Regions from separate parts of the Peribacillus sp. ACCC06369 genome, predicted to be linked through region 4. Evidence: riboswitches for the same ligand, from Rfam matches in the RefSeq annotation. Region 4 holds a riboswitch; each other region holds the start of a gene.
What was found. A riboswitch is a leader RNA that binds a small molecule or an ion and turns the genes downstream of it on or off. The one in region 4 is predicted to bind thiamine pyrophosphate.
Positions count from the first base shown of each region.

Region 1: another riboswitch for thiamine pyrophosphate. It lies ahead of thiT (energy-coupled thiamine transporter ThiT); the one in region 4 lies ahead of thiC (phosphomethylpyrimidine synthase ThiC).
Region 2: another riboswitch for thiamine pyrophosphate. It lies ahead of QUF78_RS20055 (ABC transporter substrate-binding protein); the one in region 4 lies ahead of thiC (phosphomethylpyrimidine synthase ThiC).
Region 3: another riboswitch for thiamine pyrophosphate. It lies ahead of tenA (thiaminase II); the one in region 4 lies ahead of thiC (phosphomethylpyrimidine synthase ThiC).

Region 1 covers NZ_JAUCEN010000002.1:1,105,202-1,108,412, forward strand. The annotation lists gene QUF78_RS06215 (histidine kinase N-terminal domain-containing protein) at 1-252, opposite strand, end outside; gene QUF78_RS06220 (cation diffusion facilitator family transporter) at 499-1,383, opposite strand; TPP riboswitch at 1,631-1,733, shown strand; gene thiT (energy-coupled thiamine transporter ThiT) at 1,839-2,417, shown strand; gene QUF78_RS06230 (universal stress protein) at 2,496-3,017, opposite strand.
Region 2 covers NZ_JAUCEN010000002.1:3,949,706-3,952,916, reverse strand. The annotation lists gene QUF78_RS20060 (protein-glutamine gamma-glutamyltransferase) at 56-883, opposite strand; TPP riboswitch at 1,201-1,310, shown strand; gene QUF78_RS20055 (ABC transporter substrate-binding protein) at 1,432-2,436, shown strand; gene QUF78_RS20050 (thiamine-binding protein) at 2,448-2,729, shown strand; gene QUF78_RS20045 (ABC transporter permease) at 2,726-3,211, shown strand, end outside.
Region 3 covers NZ_JAUCEN010000002.1:1,391,380-1,394,590, reverse strand. The annotation lists gene QUF78_RS07670 (GNAT family N-acetyltransferase) at 1-485, shown strand, start outside; gene QUF78_RS07665 (aspartyl-phosphate phosphatase Spo0E family protein) at 559-753, opposite strand; gene QUF78_RS07660 (Fur-regulated basic protein FbpA) at 1,014-1,202, opposite strand; SAM riboswitch class I at 1,380-1,484, opposite strand; TPP riboswitch at 1,644-1,748, shown strand; gene tenA (thiaminase II) at 1,845-2,534, shown strand; gene thiW (energy coupling factor transporter S component ThiW) at 2,550-3,071, shown strand; gene thiD (bifunctional hydroxymethylpyrimidine kinase/phosphomethylpyrimidine kinase) at 3,040-3,211, shown strand, end outside.
Region 4 covers NZ_JAUCEN010000002.1:833,568-836,778, reverse strand. The annotation lists gene thiC (phosphomethylpyrimidine synthase ThiC) at 9-1,790, opposite strand; TPP riboswitch at 1,924-2,038, opposite strand; gene QUF78_RS04910 (HAD family hydrolase) at 2,150-2,932, opposite strand; gene QUF78_RS04905 (histidine phosphatase family protein) at 3,116-3,211, opposite strand, start outside.

The sequences.
Region 1 (3,211 bases), 270 kb from region 4:
ATTTTCCATATCCAATTGCTTATTAACTCGATCAGACGCAATTTTTCCCCCTACGACCTTCAGTACATCGTCTATGTCAGTATCCGGTTTTCCAAGCTGATCCATTAGCAGATTAAAGATATTTTCCACTTCTCCTTTAAAATATCCCATATATCCGTCCGGTAAATGCAGCAACTCATCTTTCCATTTGGATATGATACTGCTTTTTTGAGAAGATAAAAAGTGAATGGTCATTTCTCGATTAGATACCATTTTGCCCTCCATACTGTAGGAAAATGAATTTACTTTTGACCCAGAAATTAATGTATTAGAAAAAAATTACAAAATATTAAAATAATTACATCTCGCTTTTATGATAACAGATTAGAGTTCTTTTAACATGTGTCAATTGGATAAATATTCGTCAATCAATCGATAAATACCTTTTTTTGACACAGTTTTATTACAGTGATTACATGAATTAATAATAAAAAAAGGTATCCGTAAAGTTAATGACGGTTACCTTTTTTTATGAAATGCATATGGTTCGATATGAACGATCACATGCTGGATATTATATTCCTTCAAAAGATTCTCTTCGATTTTAACCGTAATATCGTGACCTTGGATGACGGTCAAAAGAGGGTTAACATGAACGGTAGTTTCGAGCAGGATTTCACTTCCGTGCATACGGGCCTTAATTTCACTCATGTCTTTTACACCTTCTGTCAATATAATGGTTTGACCGATCTTTTGCAGGAGCTGCTCGTCGAAACCATCGGTTAAAGAGATGGAGGCATCCCGAAAGATATCCCAGGCCGTTTTGCATATGATGACCCCCACGACTGCTGCAGCTATTGCATCAAGCCAAGGGATTCCCATCTTAGTACCGATGATTCCAATGAAAGCACCAACACTGACAAGGGCATCGGAACGATTATCCTGTGCAACGGCGTAGATGGAAGAGCTGTTGATCTTTTTACTTAATGCTAAGTTATAACGGTAGATTCCGTACATGAAGATTGCAGAGAATAGGGCGACATAACCGGTAAGCATATTGGGAACGGTTGTTGAATCTTGCTGGAAGAAGGATTCTACAGCACTGAATACAACCTGCAGGCCTACGGTGATCATAATGAAGGCAGCTACCAACGAGGCTACGGTTTCCGCCCGTAAATGTCCATATGAATGATTATCATCTGGAGGTCTCTTCGAAATTTTCAAACCAATCAATACGGCTATGGAAGCGATGATATCGGTCGTATTATTTAAACCATCTGCCCAAAGTCCTTTAGAATCACCGAAATAACCAAATGACAATTTAAGGGCAGACAAGAATATGTAAGCGGCAATGCTTATGTAGGCGCCTTTTTCAGCTGAAATCGAATGTTTATCCATGTCCATTCCCTCCCCTATGTAAATTAGGTTTAATAAAGATAACAAAACAAACCTTAGTGAGTCTATAGAAAAATTGTCGTATTTAGCCATCTAACTTGTTTAATTGCAGGTGTATTGAAGGTATGTAAAGAAGTTGGTTATAAGAAAGAATATCGCCATAAAATGGGAATGACAAGTTGTTGACATATACTGTTTCTTTAGTTGTCAATTAAAGAAACTAGTAGTATATTCTAACCGAGGATCGAAAAATAAATACTTCCACAAGGGGAGCCAAAAAGGCTGAGAGTGAACGGTTGAGTTCAGACCCTATGAACCTGATAGTTAGCACTAGCGTAGGGATGTGGTTTTGGATACAAGCAATACTGGGCATCCATTACCGCCCCGGTGTTGCTTTTTTTTGCGCAAAATTGGCAGGGGGAACTCATGGACATTTTTTCGCTTTTGGAGAAAGGAGTGGCTTGATGAAAAATAAAACGTTATTCATGACAGAGGTCGCCATTTTTGCATCATTGGCTTTATTACTGGATATGGTCTCTGGATTCATTTTTTCAAGAATCTGGCCTCAAGGGGGTTCGATTTCAATAGCCATGGTACCTATTTTTCTGATGGCATATCGTTGGGGCATAAAAGGTGGGATGTTAGCCGGATTGTTACTTGGACTATTGCAGATTGTCAGTGGTACAGCATGGATCGGAACACCGATCCAAGGCTTCATTGATTATTATCTTGCCTTTATGGTTGTCGGGATATCCGGTGTATTCATGAACAAGTTTGTAAACAGCTATAAAGAGGAAAAGCGTTCCAAAGCGAAATTATACGGGATTGGCGGCATGTTTTTGGGAAGTTTCCTGAGGTTTCTATGTCATTTCACTTCTGGAATCGTGTTTTTTGGATCTGCAGCACCAAAAGGACAGCCAGTAGCGGTTTATTCATTCATTTATAATGGGACTTATATGCTGATCAGTTTTATTTTATCGGCCATTGTGGTGATGATGTTATATTCGGCAGCTTCAAATGTATTACTGAAAAAAGCCTATTAACAAAAAAGCCGGATTCTACAAGAATCCGGCTTTTTTCGGAATGATCAAACGATACGTACAGGGCGAACCGGCTCAATCTCATTTTGCAATGAATACCGAACAGGGTGCGTTTTTCGCAATTGAACTACTTGTACTTCCAAGAAAGAATTTTTCCAAACCGCTTTTAGAGCTATTGCCGACGACGATGAGGTCGGCCGCAGTTCTTTCTGCATATTCACATATGCTATCTGGCGCATGTCCTTCCAATATCTCGAATTTCCCCTTGACTTGACATTCACTTAGCAATCTCAACGTATTACTTTCTGCGTTCCGAACACTATTCTCGACGGGGGAAGGGGTGTCAATTACCTTTTGTTCTCGCTGTTCAACTTCAACGACGGGATGTGTCTGGACGGGATCGACATAAAATCCTGCAGCGGGTACAAATCCAGGAGCTGTGACGTTTCCCATGATACTCTGTTCAACCTTATCACTTAGGACATGGACTACGGTCAGCTCAGCTTCAGGAAAGGCCTGTTTGATTGTTGCTCCATATTCCACGGCCCGTGTACTCTCTTCATTTCCATCAAAAGCGACGACAATATTTTTTATGTCTTTCATAATTTCATCTCTCCCATTTATAAGTCTTTAAAGTGTTATACCCACTTTTAAATGTTTCACGCCTTTAATTGGTATATAGATCGCCAATTACGGGGAAAGGATAGATACGGGCATTGTTAAAATGGTAGGATGAAATCCTGGTCCTTCAATTAGTTGGCGTGCTTTATTTTTCATTCGGAAGGAATATCATTCAG
Region 2 (3,211 bases), 3.1 Mb from region 4:
TTTTTTATGCCGGTATATAATAAAACGGTTTTACGGCATAGGGGAAATGCCAGGGTCATGAAAGGTAAATCTTCGGACCTATTTCAGAAACAATACAATTGGAAAGGCTGACAGGACTGTGAACGGGCATTGCACGAGGGGTGTTTTCCAGGAATTGGCTATAGAAGGAACTATCCAAGCTAATGATATGCGTTGTCAGGGATGCCGAAATGGTGGCATTCGGCTTTCTATTGCTATTTAATTCATCGATGATTCCTTGTGCAGTGGTAATCCCGATCCCGTGTCCATAAAAGAGGTTGTTCCCTAATAATATGGCATTTTCACCTTGCCATTCAGGAGTTTCCTCGTCGTGATCAGGGTTTTCGAAGTAAACGCAATCCCCTGGTAAATAATCCGTTCCTTGATGAATATTAAGAGCCATATTGCTTGGAGGGCGAAAGTCATATAGAAATAGGTTTGAAAAAAGATAGTCAAAATTCCTAGGGCCGATTAAATCCAAAATGGCCTTTAAAAAAGTGACGACTATCGCTGTACCGCATTCGAAGGCGTAAAGCCTTCCATTCAAGAAAATGTCCAGGAGTGCAGCATGAGGGGCAATCCCTGGCTGAAGGGTAAATGTGCCATCCTTTGAAACGCGCCAATATTGTTCATTGCTTGCCGATTCATCAAGTGTGGAAAATTCTGGACCACTTTTATCTAACGAAATGGCGGCATCGATGACTCGGTGCCTCAGTTGTATATCGAAATTAAGGTATCCGAAGTTCCGGTATTCAAAAGCGTTAGAATCTTCCGCCAGCAATTGGAGAATTTCAAGCGATGTATCAGATACTATACCTGGTTGGATTTGACTGACATCTAACCATTTGTGATTAATCTTTATCATGACCATATCCACCTTTTGCTTATGAAATGAAGGGTTTATAAAACCAGTACACAAAAAAGTCTACAGGTTATGCTCATTATATGAATGCATGCAAAGAAATGACCATTTGGAGCGTTTCAGGCATGAGGGCAACCGAGAATGATTGGTATGGCAAAAGGGATGATCATTTTGCTAACAATGATTATCATTCCAAAAAGATGTTTTGGTGGCTGTGCTAAACATTTAGAAGGAATACCTTTCCAATTAGGGAGAAGGAGCAAATTAGTATTCCCTTTTCTGAATGAATTGATATAATGAGAGAGAAAAGTTCATATGTGCGAGAAATGTAGGGGGGCCAGTAAAGCTGGCTGAGATTGCGTCCTTTAGATGCTGACTCTTTGAACCTGATCTGGATGATGCCAGCGGAGGGAACATATTATTACTGACTTTCTGTTTTGTATGTTAACGTCCGAATTCATCTTCGGGCGTTTTTTGTATTTTTATAGACCCTGGCGCCCCATTATGGTTCCGGCATATGGATCTTATATGATGTGTAGGAGGATAATAACTTGAATAAATTCTTACCACTGTTGACTTCGTTGTTCCTTTTGGCTGGATGCGGTGCAGGCGGAACTAATGAAAAAGAAGAAGCATCTAAAAATGAAGGCAATAAAGAATTAAAAAAGGTATCGGTCGTACTCGATTGGACACCGAATACAAACCATTCAGGTTTGTATGTAGCCAAGGAAAAAGGATATTTTAAAGAACAAGGTCTGGATGTGGATATTATCATGCCAGGTGAAGCTGGAGCTGATAAGCTTGTCGCTTCAGGGAAATCCGAATTTGGCGTGGGCTACCAGGAGGGCATTACGCAGGCCCGCGTGCAAGGCGTCCCGATTGTTTCGGTAGCTGCTGTCATCCAGCACAATACCTCTGGATTTGCTTCACCTGAGGCAAAAAACATTAAAACACCCAAGGATTTTGAAGGAAAAACGTATGGTGGCTGGGGGTCTCCGGTTGAAAAGGCCATTATTGATTCACTAATGAAAGAAGAAAATGCGGATGTAAATAAAGTGGATATAGTGAATACAGGAGACACGGATTTTTTCACTTCGGTTAAAAGGGATATAGATTTTGCCTGGATATATTATGGGTGGACAGGTATTGAGGCAGAGTTGCGAAATGAAAAGCTTAATATGGTTTACTTAACCGAATACTCGGATAAGCTCGATTACTATACACCTGTTTTGACAACGAATGAAAAGATGATAAAAGAGGATCCCGAGACTGTTAAAGCATTCGTTCATGCAGCTTCGAAAGGGTACCAGTTTGCGATAAAGAACCCTGGTGATGCAGCAGACGTGCTAATTAAGTCTGCCCCGGATCTTGATGCAAAACTAGTGAAGAAAAGCCAGGAGTGGCTTGCGGCTAAGTATCAGGATGATGCTCCGCGTTGGGGTGAACAAAAGCTTGAAATTTGGAAGAATTACAGTGATTGGATGACGGAAAATAAGCTTCTTGAAGGTGATTTCAATCCTGAAAAAGCATTTACCAATGAATTTTTACCAAAATAGGAGGAAATACAATGGCCAATTCATTAATTAGTATACAAATTATTCCTAAAGGGGATGTCATCCCTTTGGTTGACGAAGCAATCAAGATCATTGATGAATCAGGTATCAAGTATGAAGTTCACCCGCTAGAAACGACAATGGAGGGTGAGCTTTCCGAACTTTTTGCCGTGATAGAAAAAATGAATGTAAGAATGATTGAATTAGGCTCGCCGAATGTCATATCCCAAGTGAAAATATTATATCAGCCGAGCGGAATTACGATGGATACGTTAACGGAGAAATATCGGGCATGACCGGAAGGGTAATTTGGAAGAAGGGGGCTCCCTTCTTTCTTTTATTATTGTTGCTGATAATATGGGAGTCAGTGACAGTCTTATTAAAGGTTGAAAAATGGCTGCTTCCCGCTCCGTCGGCCATTTTCATTGAAGGAATTGAGTCGTCCCAGAATCTTTTTGGTCACCTTTCATCAACAACTGAGCTTGCGTTATCGGGTTTTTTTATTGGAAGCTGCATTGGATTATTAATCGCAGCAATCCTACATCTGTTTCCAGGCGTAAAGGACGCGGTTTACCCTCTGCTCATACTATCACAAAATATACCTATCATAGTTTTGGCACCGCTTTTAGTAATTTGGTTTGGCTTTGGCATGATGCCTAAGTTAATCGTCATTTCGCTAGTATGTTTTTTTCCGGTTGCGGTTGCTTCATTGGACGGTTTTCGCCAGACACCATACGAACTCAAGCATTATTTCAAGATGATGGGAGCGGGAAAAAAC
Region 3 (3,211 bases), 560 kb from region 4:
GAGAGGCAGAACTATCGGACTTACCCAGGATCGTTGAAATATATAATTCGACAATTGCTTCAAGAATGGTCACGGCAGATACGGAACCTATATCCGTACAATCGAGGGTTAAATGGTTTGAGGAACATGATTCAGAAAGTCGACCGCTATTTATCATTACTATAGAAGGGGAAACTGCTGGATGGATGAGCTTTCAATCGTTCTATGGGAGGCCGGCCTATAATTCCACGGCTGAAATCAGCATTTATATTGATGATTATTTCCGGGGAAAAGGAATCGGACAAATTTCGATTCAAAAGGCAATTGAAGTGAGCCCAAAATTAGGGGTGAAGACTCTATTAGGTTTCATTTTTGCCCACAATGCCCCAAGCCTGAAGCTCTTTTCCAAATTCGGGTTTGAAAAATGGGCACATTTACCTCAAGTTGCCGAGCTGGATGGCATTGAACGGGATTTGATCATTCTTGGTAAACGTGTCGATATTTAAATATATTTATTTAAAAGCTATTGCCTTGTGTAGTAGCTTTTTTCTCTGATTAAAAGAGGACGAAATGGTGAATTTAAAAATACCTATATACTTTCTGGAGGGAAAAATATTCAGATTCTCTTTTATTTGTCAACGCATTTAACAGCGCATCCAATTCTTGACTTGCTTGAACAGTTAGAAGACTTGTAAAACCATAAATTGCTGCCAATTTGATCATTTCCTCTCTCTTTTCTTCTACTTTTTCTATAGTTACCTTCCGGCAAATCATATAAACACCTCCCAATATTTCAATATTTTTACACTTTCATCATAATGAAACTCGTAGTTAAAATCAACCATTTTACAGAAATTAAATGTGTTATTTCATAGGTTAAATGTGACAAAAAGCCTATTTTAGTCTCTAATTATGTATATTTTGTGACATCCACTATATAAACTTAAATAAAAAAAGCATCCACAAGTGTGATACATTGCGAATGCTTACTTCATATCCCTATCCCAAGAACCCAAAATATAGTCTATCGCTTACTATGTCATCCATTCCGAAGGAGACTCGTTATTAGGTCTATTTATAACAATCTTATATTCATCTTCAAGTACTTTTAACGGGGCATCATAAAGGTGCCTTTCATCAGAGGTTTTGTATACTCCATTGGCCAATAACTCTTCAATAAGCTTTGCCTTCCTCTGTTCAATCCTCTTAAATAATTCCGCCATGTAAATGGCTCCTTTCCTAGTCATCATAGAGCCTGCTTCTAGTTGAGCTAAACTGTATTAACTGGTTTGATTTTCACCAAATTATATATACCTTTTTTATTATGTCACTAAACGTTATTCCGCAAAAATAAAAGCCTCTTCTAATTCAAGAAGAGGCTGACAGTGTCCGTACGGCTCTTCTTATCTTCCAAGCATATGCTTGTTGGATTTAGCACAGTTCCCAAAATGGGTCTGCTGCCGAGGTTTCTTTGGGCCAAGTCCCTCCACCTCTCTGGATAAGAATTCAATATATAATTGATGTAGACATGATTTTATCTCAATAATCATCAAATGTCAATTACCTGGATCTCCCTTTTTTCCCGTGGCATAAAGGATTACCTCTTTCAAATACGGGTTGCATTTTCTTGTCTTTCTGATATGATGTCAGTAATTACATACAATTCGCACCACTAGGGGAGTCTTTTTTAAGACTGAGATGGAATTAGTTCCGGACCCTTTGAACCTGAACCGGCTCATACCGGCGGAGGGAAGTGGATGATATCGTCCATTTACAGACTTTATCCATCTACCCCGTTCCGTATTCAGGAGCGGGTTTTTTTTATTGGGTGTATACAGGGGGATCCATTTTAAGGAGGATGAACAATGGAGAATACTAAATTAGAAACATTCAGTGATAGACTTCATGGACGGGCAAAAGAGATTTGGAAAAGGAACCATTCACATCCCTTTGTCCAGGCAATTGGAAACGGCACACTTCCTGAAAAGAAATTTGCCTATTACCTGAAGCAGGACTATATCTATCTCATGGATTATTCCAAGCTCTTTGCTTTAGGTGTCATCAAAGCTCATAATATCGAAACCATGGCAAAGTTTGCGAGTATTTTAAATGAAACCCTTCAAGTTGAAATGGATATCCATCGGCATTATGCTGCGGAATTCGGAATCAGCTCCAAGGAATTGGAAGATACAGAACCCACACCAACCACTCTAGCCTATACGGGTTACATGCTAAATGCAGCTCAGCATGGCACTTTGGCAGACCTGATAGCCTGTCTCCTGCCATGTGCTTGGGATTATTATGAGATTGGTTTGCTATTGAAAGAACAAAATGGTGATGCATTGGAAAACAATCGCTACTCTGATTGGATAAGGTCATATTCATCTCCTGAATTCGGTGAAGCACACAAGTGGCTGATTGCTTTGTTGGAAGAATTAACAGAAGGCATGCCCGAAAAGGAACTTCTTAGATTAGAAAAGCACTTTTTGGTGACTTCCCGATATGAATATTTATTCTGGGATATGGTTCAAAATGAGCAGGATTGGCCACTGTAGGTCGTTGATATGATGATGAATCCAATCAAGAAATTGACATTGACCGCCATGATTACGGCTATAACGACTTTAACCAGTTCATTTATTTTCATCCCTGCCGGATTTGCGAAAGTCTTTCCTATTCAACATCTGGCAAATGTCCTGACAGCCGTATTATTGGGACCTGCTTATGCGGTAACACAAGCTTTTTTAGTTTCCATCATTAGAAACATGTCTGGTACCGGTTCAATTTTCGCCTTTCCTGGCAGCATGATCGGTGCACTTTTGGCTGCCGTCGTATATCGAAAAACACAAAGCTTAAAATTCGCTTGTTTAGGGGAAGTGATCGGGACCGGCATTTTCGGTTCCCTAGCCTGTTATCCACTTGCAATCCTCCTATTGGGAGAAAAAGCTGCTCTTTTTGGTTTTTTACCAGCTTTTATGCTTAGTTCATTCGCAGGTGCGATTTTAGCTTTCATATTACTTAAAATACTTCTAAAAAATAATTATATGAAGGGGTTTTTTTATGAAAACAGCATTAACCATCGCAGGCTCTGATTCAGGGGGCGGTGCTGGAATACAAGCGGATTTAAAAACATTTTCTGCACATGGGGTCTTTGGAATGTCAGCAATCACAGCCGTAACCGCACAAAATACAATGGAAGTGCGTTCAATTCAGGCCATCGATACAGCTATCA
Region 4 (3,211 bases):
CGTCCGAATCATTGATAGATTTTTCCGTCCGTTTTCCTAAATTCATTGGCTTTTTCTTTAAGCCCTTCATCGATTACCGACTCAAAGCCCAGACCCTTTTCTTTTGCCAAATCACGGATGTCCTGTGAGATTCTCATACTACAGAATTTAGGTCCGCACATTGAACAGAAATGGGCTGTTTTGGCACCTTCAGCTGGTAGAGTTTCATCGTGATATTCAACCGCCCTTTCAGGGTCGAGAGAAAGATTGAACTGATCTCTCCAACGAAATTCGAATCTAGCCTTAGAAAGGGCATCATCCCGTTTTTGTGCATGCGGATGGCCTTTTGCAAGGTCAGCTGCGTGGGCTGCAATTTTATAGGTAATGACCCCTACTCGAACATCCTCTTTATTCGGAAGTCCCAGATGCTCTTTCGGTGTCACATAACAAAGCATGGCAGTTCCAAACCATCCAATCATGGCAGCACCAATTGCAGAAGTAATATGATCGTACCCAGGTGCTATATCCGTTGTTAATGGTCCTAGGGTATAGAATGGTGCTTCTTGACACACTTCCAGCTGCTTATCCATATTTTCTTTAATTAAATGCATAGGTACGTGACCGGGTCCCTCAACCATGACTTGAACATCGTGCTTCCATGCAATCTTCGTCAGTTCCCCCAATGTTTCCAATTCAGCAAATTGAGCCTCATCGTTTGCATCTGCAATGGATCCAGGACGGAGGCCGTCGCCTAATGAGAAAGAGACATCATATGCCTTCATGATTTCACAAATCTCTTCAAAGTGAGTATAGAGAAAGCTTTCTTGGTGGTGGGCCAAGCACCATTGTGCCATGATGGAGCCCCCTCGGGAAACAATTCCCGTAACTCGCTTCGCTGTTAAAGGGATATATCGCAAAAGCACACCAGCGTGTATAGTGAAGTAATCGACACCTTGCTCGGCCTGCTCGATTAATGTATCCCTAAAAACTTCCCAATTTAAATCTTCCGCGACTCCATTCACTTTTTCCAATGCTTGATATATCGGAACAGTTCCAACTGGCACAGGCGAATTCCTGATAATCCATTCCCGGGTGGTGTGAATATTCTTTCCGGTGGAAAGATCCATTATATTGTCGGCTCCCCATCGTGTAGCCCAAGTCATTTTCTCCACTTCATCTTCGATCGATGAACTAACAGCTGAGTTTCCGATATTCGCATTTATTTTCACATGAAATTTTCGTCCGATGATCATAGGCTCACTTTCAGGGTGGTTAATATTTGCCGGAATGATCGCCCGTCCGCTAGCTACCTCTTCTCTTACAAACTCAGGGGCAACATTTTCCCTGATCGAAATGAATTCCATTTCTGGGGTAATGATACCTTTACGGGCATAATGGAGCTGGGTTACGTTTTGCCCTTCCATCGCTCGCAATGGTTTTCTTTTCAATCCCGGAAAAATTTCTACTTTGGATTGTGAATCCACTTTTCTATACCCATTATCTTCTGGTTTTATTTCACGTCCTTCATACTCTTCAACGTCTTCCCGTTCCAGGACCCAGTTGCGTCTAATCGGGGCAAGACCTTTATGAATATCAATGGGATATTCTGAATCCGTATAGAAACCGCTTGTGTCATAAACTCGTAAAGGCGGATTCTCCTCTTCGCCGAATGCCCCTGTAGTCGGACTTAGCTTAATTTCACGCATAGGTACTTTAATATCAGGTCTAGATCCCTCAACATACACCTTTTTACTCCCAGCAAAACTGGACATAATTGAAACGTTCATGTCATTTACTGAATTACTCATGATTTCATTTCTCCTTTTTAAGTTCATTTAAAAAGGACAAAATCCAATCCATTTCGCACGAAAAAGCCAGGTCTCATATTTAAGACCCGGCTAACGTTAGTATGGCTACAGAAATGACCAATTGAAATGGTCATTGTTTAGTAGATTCTAACTTCCCCACGCTGGTATGAACCAGATCAGGTCCTGAGGGTTAAGAAGCTTAAGCGCTTCTCTCTCAGCCCAACTTTTATTGGACACCCCTAGTCTAAATAATTTAATTGATTACAGGGTAACTATATATCACCCTTTTCACTCTGTAAATAATTTGAAAGACCTAATATTTTATTTCAACCTCTCCAAAATTCGTTACTTGAAGAGTAATATTACAGGCTCTCAAGGATTGGGAAAAGCTCCTCTAAATGCTTGATTTCATAGGTTGGAAGCACTTCATTCCGTTCCTTATCATGGCGATTTATCCAAACCGACTTTATGCCTACCCGGGACGCTCCAAGGATATCCGTCATTAAATTATCGCCGACCATCAATACTTCATCCTTATCAAGCTCCATGATTTCCAAAGCATGCTCAAAAATGGAGGCATCCGGTTTACCTCTTCCAAACGCACCAGAAATGACGATTTGGTCGAAATAAGGAACTAGTTCAGGCGTAATTTCAAGTTTGGTGTTTTGCAGTTCAGGAGACCCGTTCGTAAGCAATAGCAATTTGTACTTCCCTTTTAATTCATCTAACACACGGAATGATTCTTCATAGATAAATGGCTTTTTGCGTCTCTCGGCAGGGAAACGTTCTGCCAGTTCAAGCCCAAATTCCGGGTCATCGATCCCTAATGCCTTCAAGCCTCTCGTCCACGCTTCTTTCCGATAAGCCGGTGCAATCCCGGCCATCTTCCGGAATTCATCATGATCATCCTGAAAATTTCCCCATAGCCCCTCAAATGGGTTGATACCGATCATTTGAGTAAATGCATATGTATCGTAAGAAGAATAAAGCTCACGCGCTTCCTTCCGCACAGCTTCTTCAAACTCGTCGACATTCAAATCATACTTCTCCTTAGCCACTTCGCATGTAGCCACAAAAGCCTCTTTTACACTTTTCTGATCCCATAGTAATGTATCATCTAAATCAAAAAAAACTGCCTTCACCAAAATGTCCACCCTCTTTCCCTATTATTGAAATCGTAAAAATTACACTATTACAATAATAAACCACAACCAATGGAAAAAGAATAATTATTCAGAAAATCCCTGCATCTTTCTTAAAATCAGCAAAATGTACGATGGACATCAGACTTACCTTCTCTGATGGAAAACCCTATATTTCTTCACTTATCATCTTTCGAATACATACAGCTTTCCATTACTTGCAATCTTGAATTTTGGACCGGTGAACCCCCGTCGGATCAGCTCTTTTCTCATATATATCAT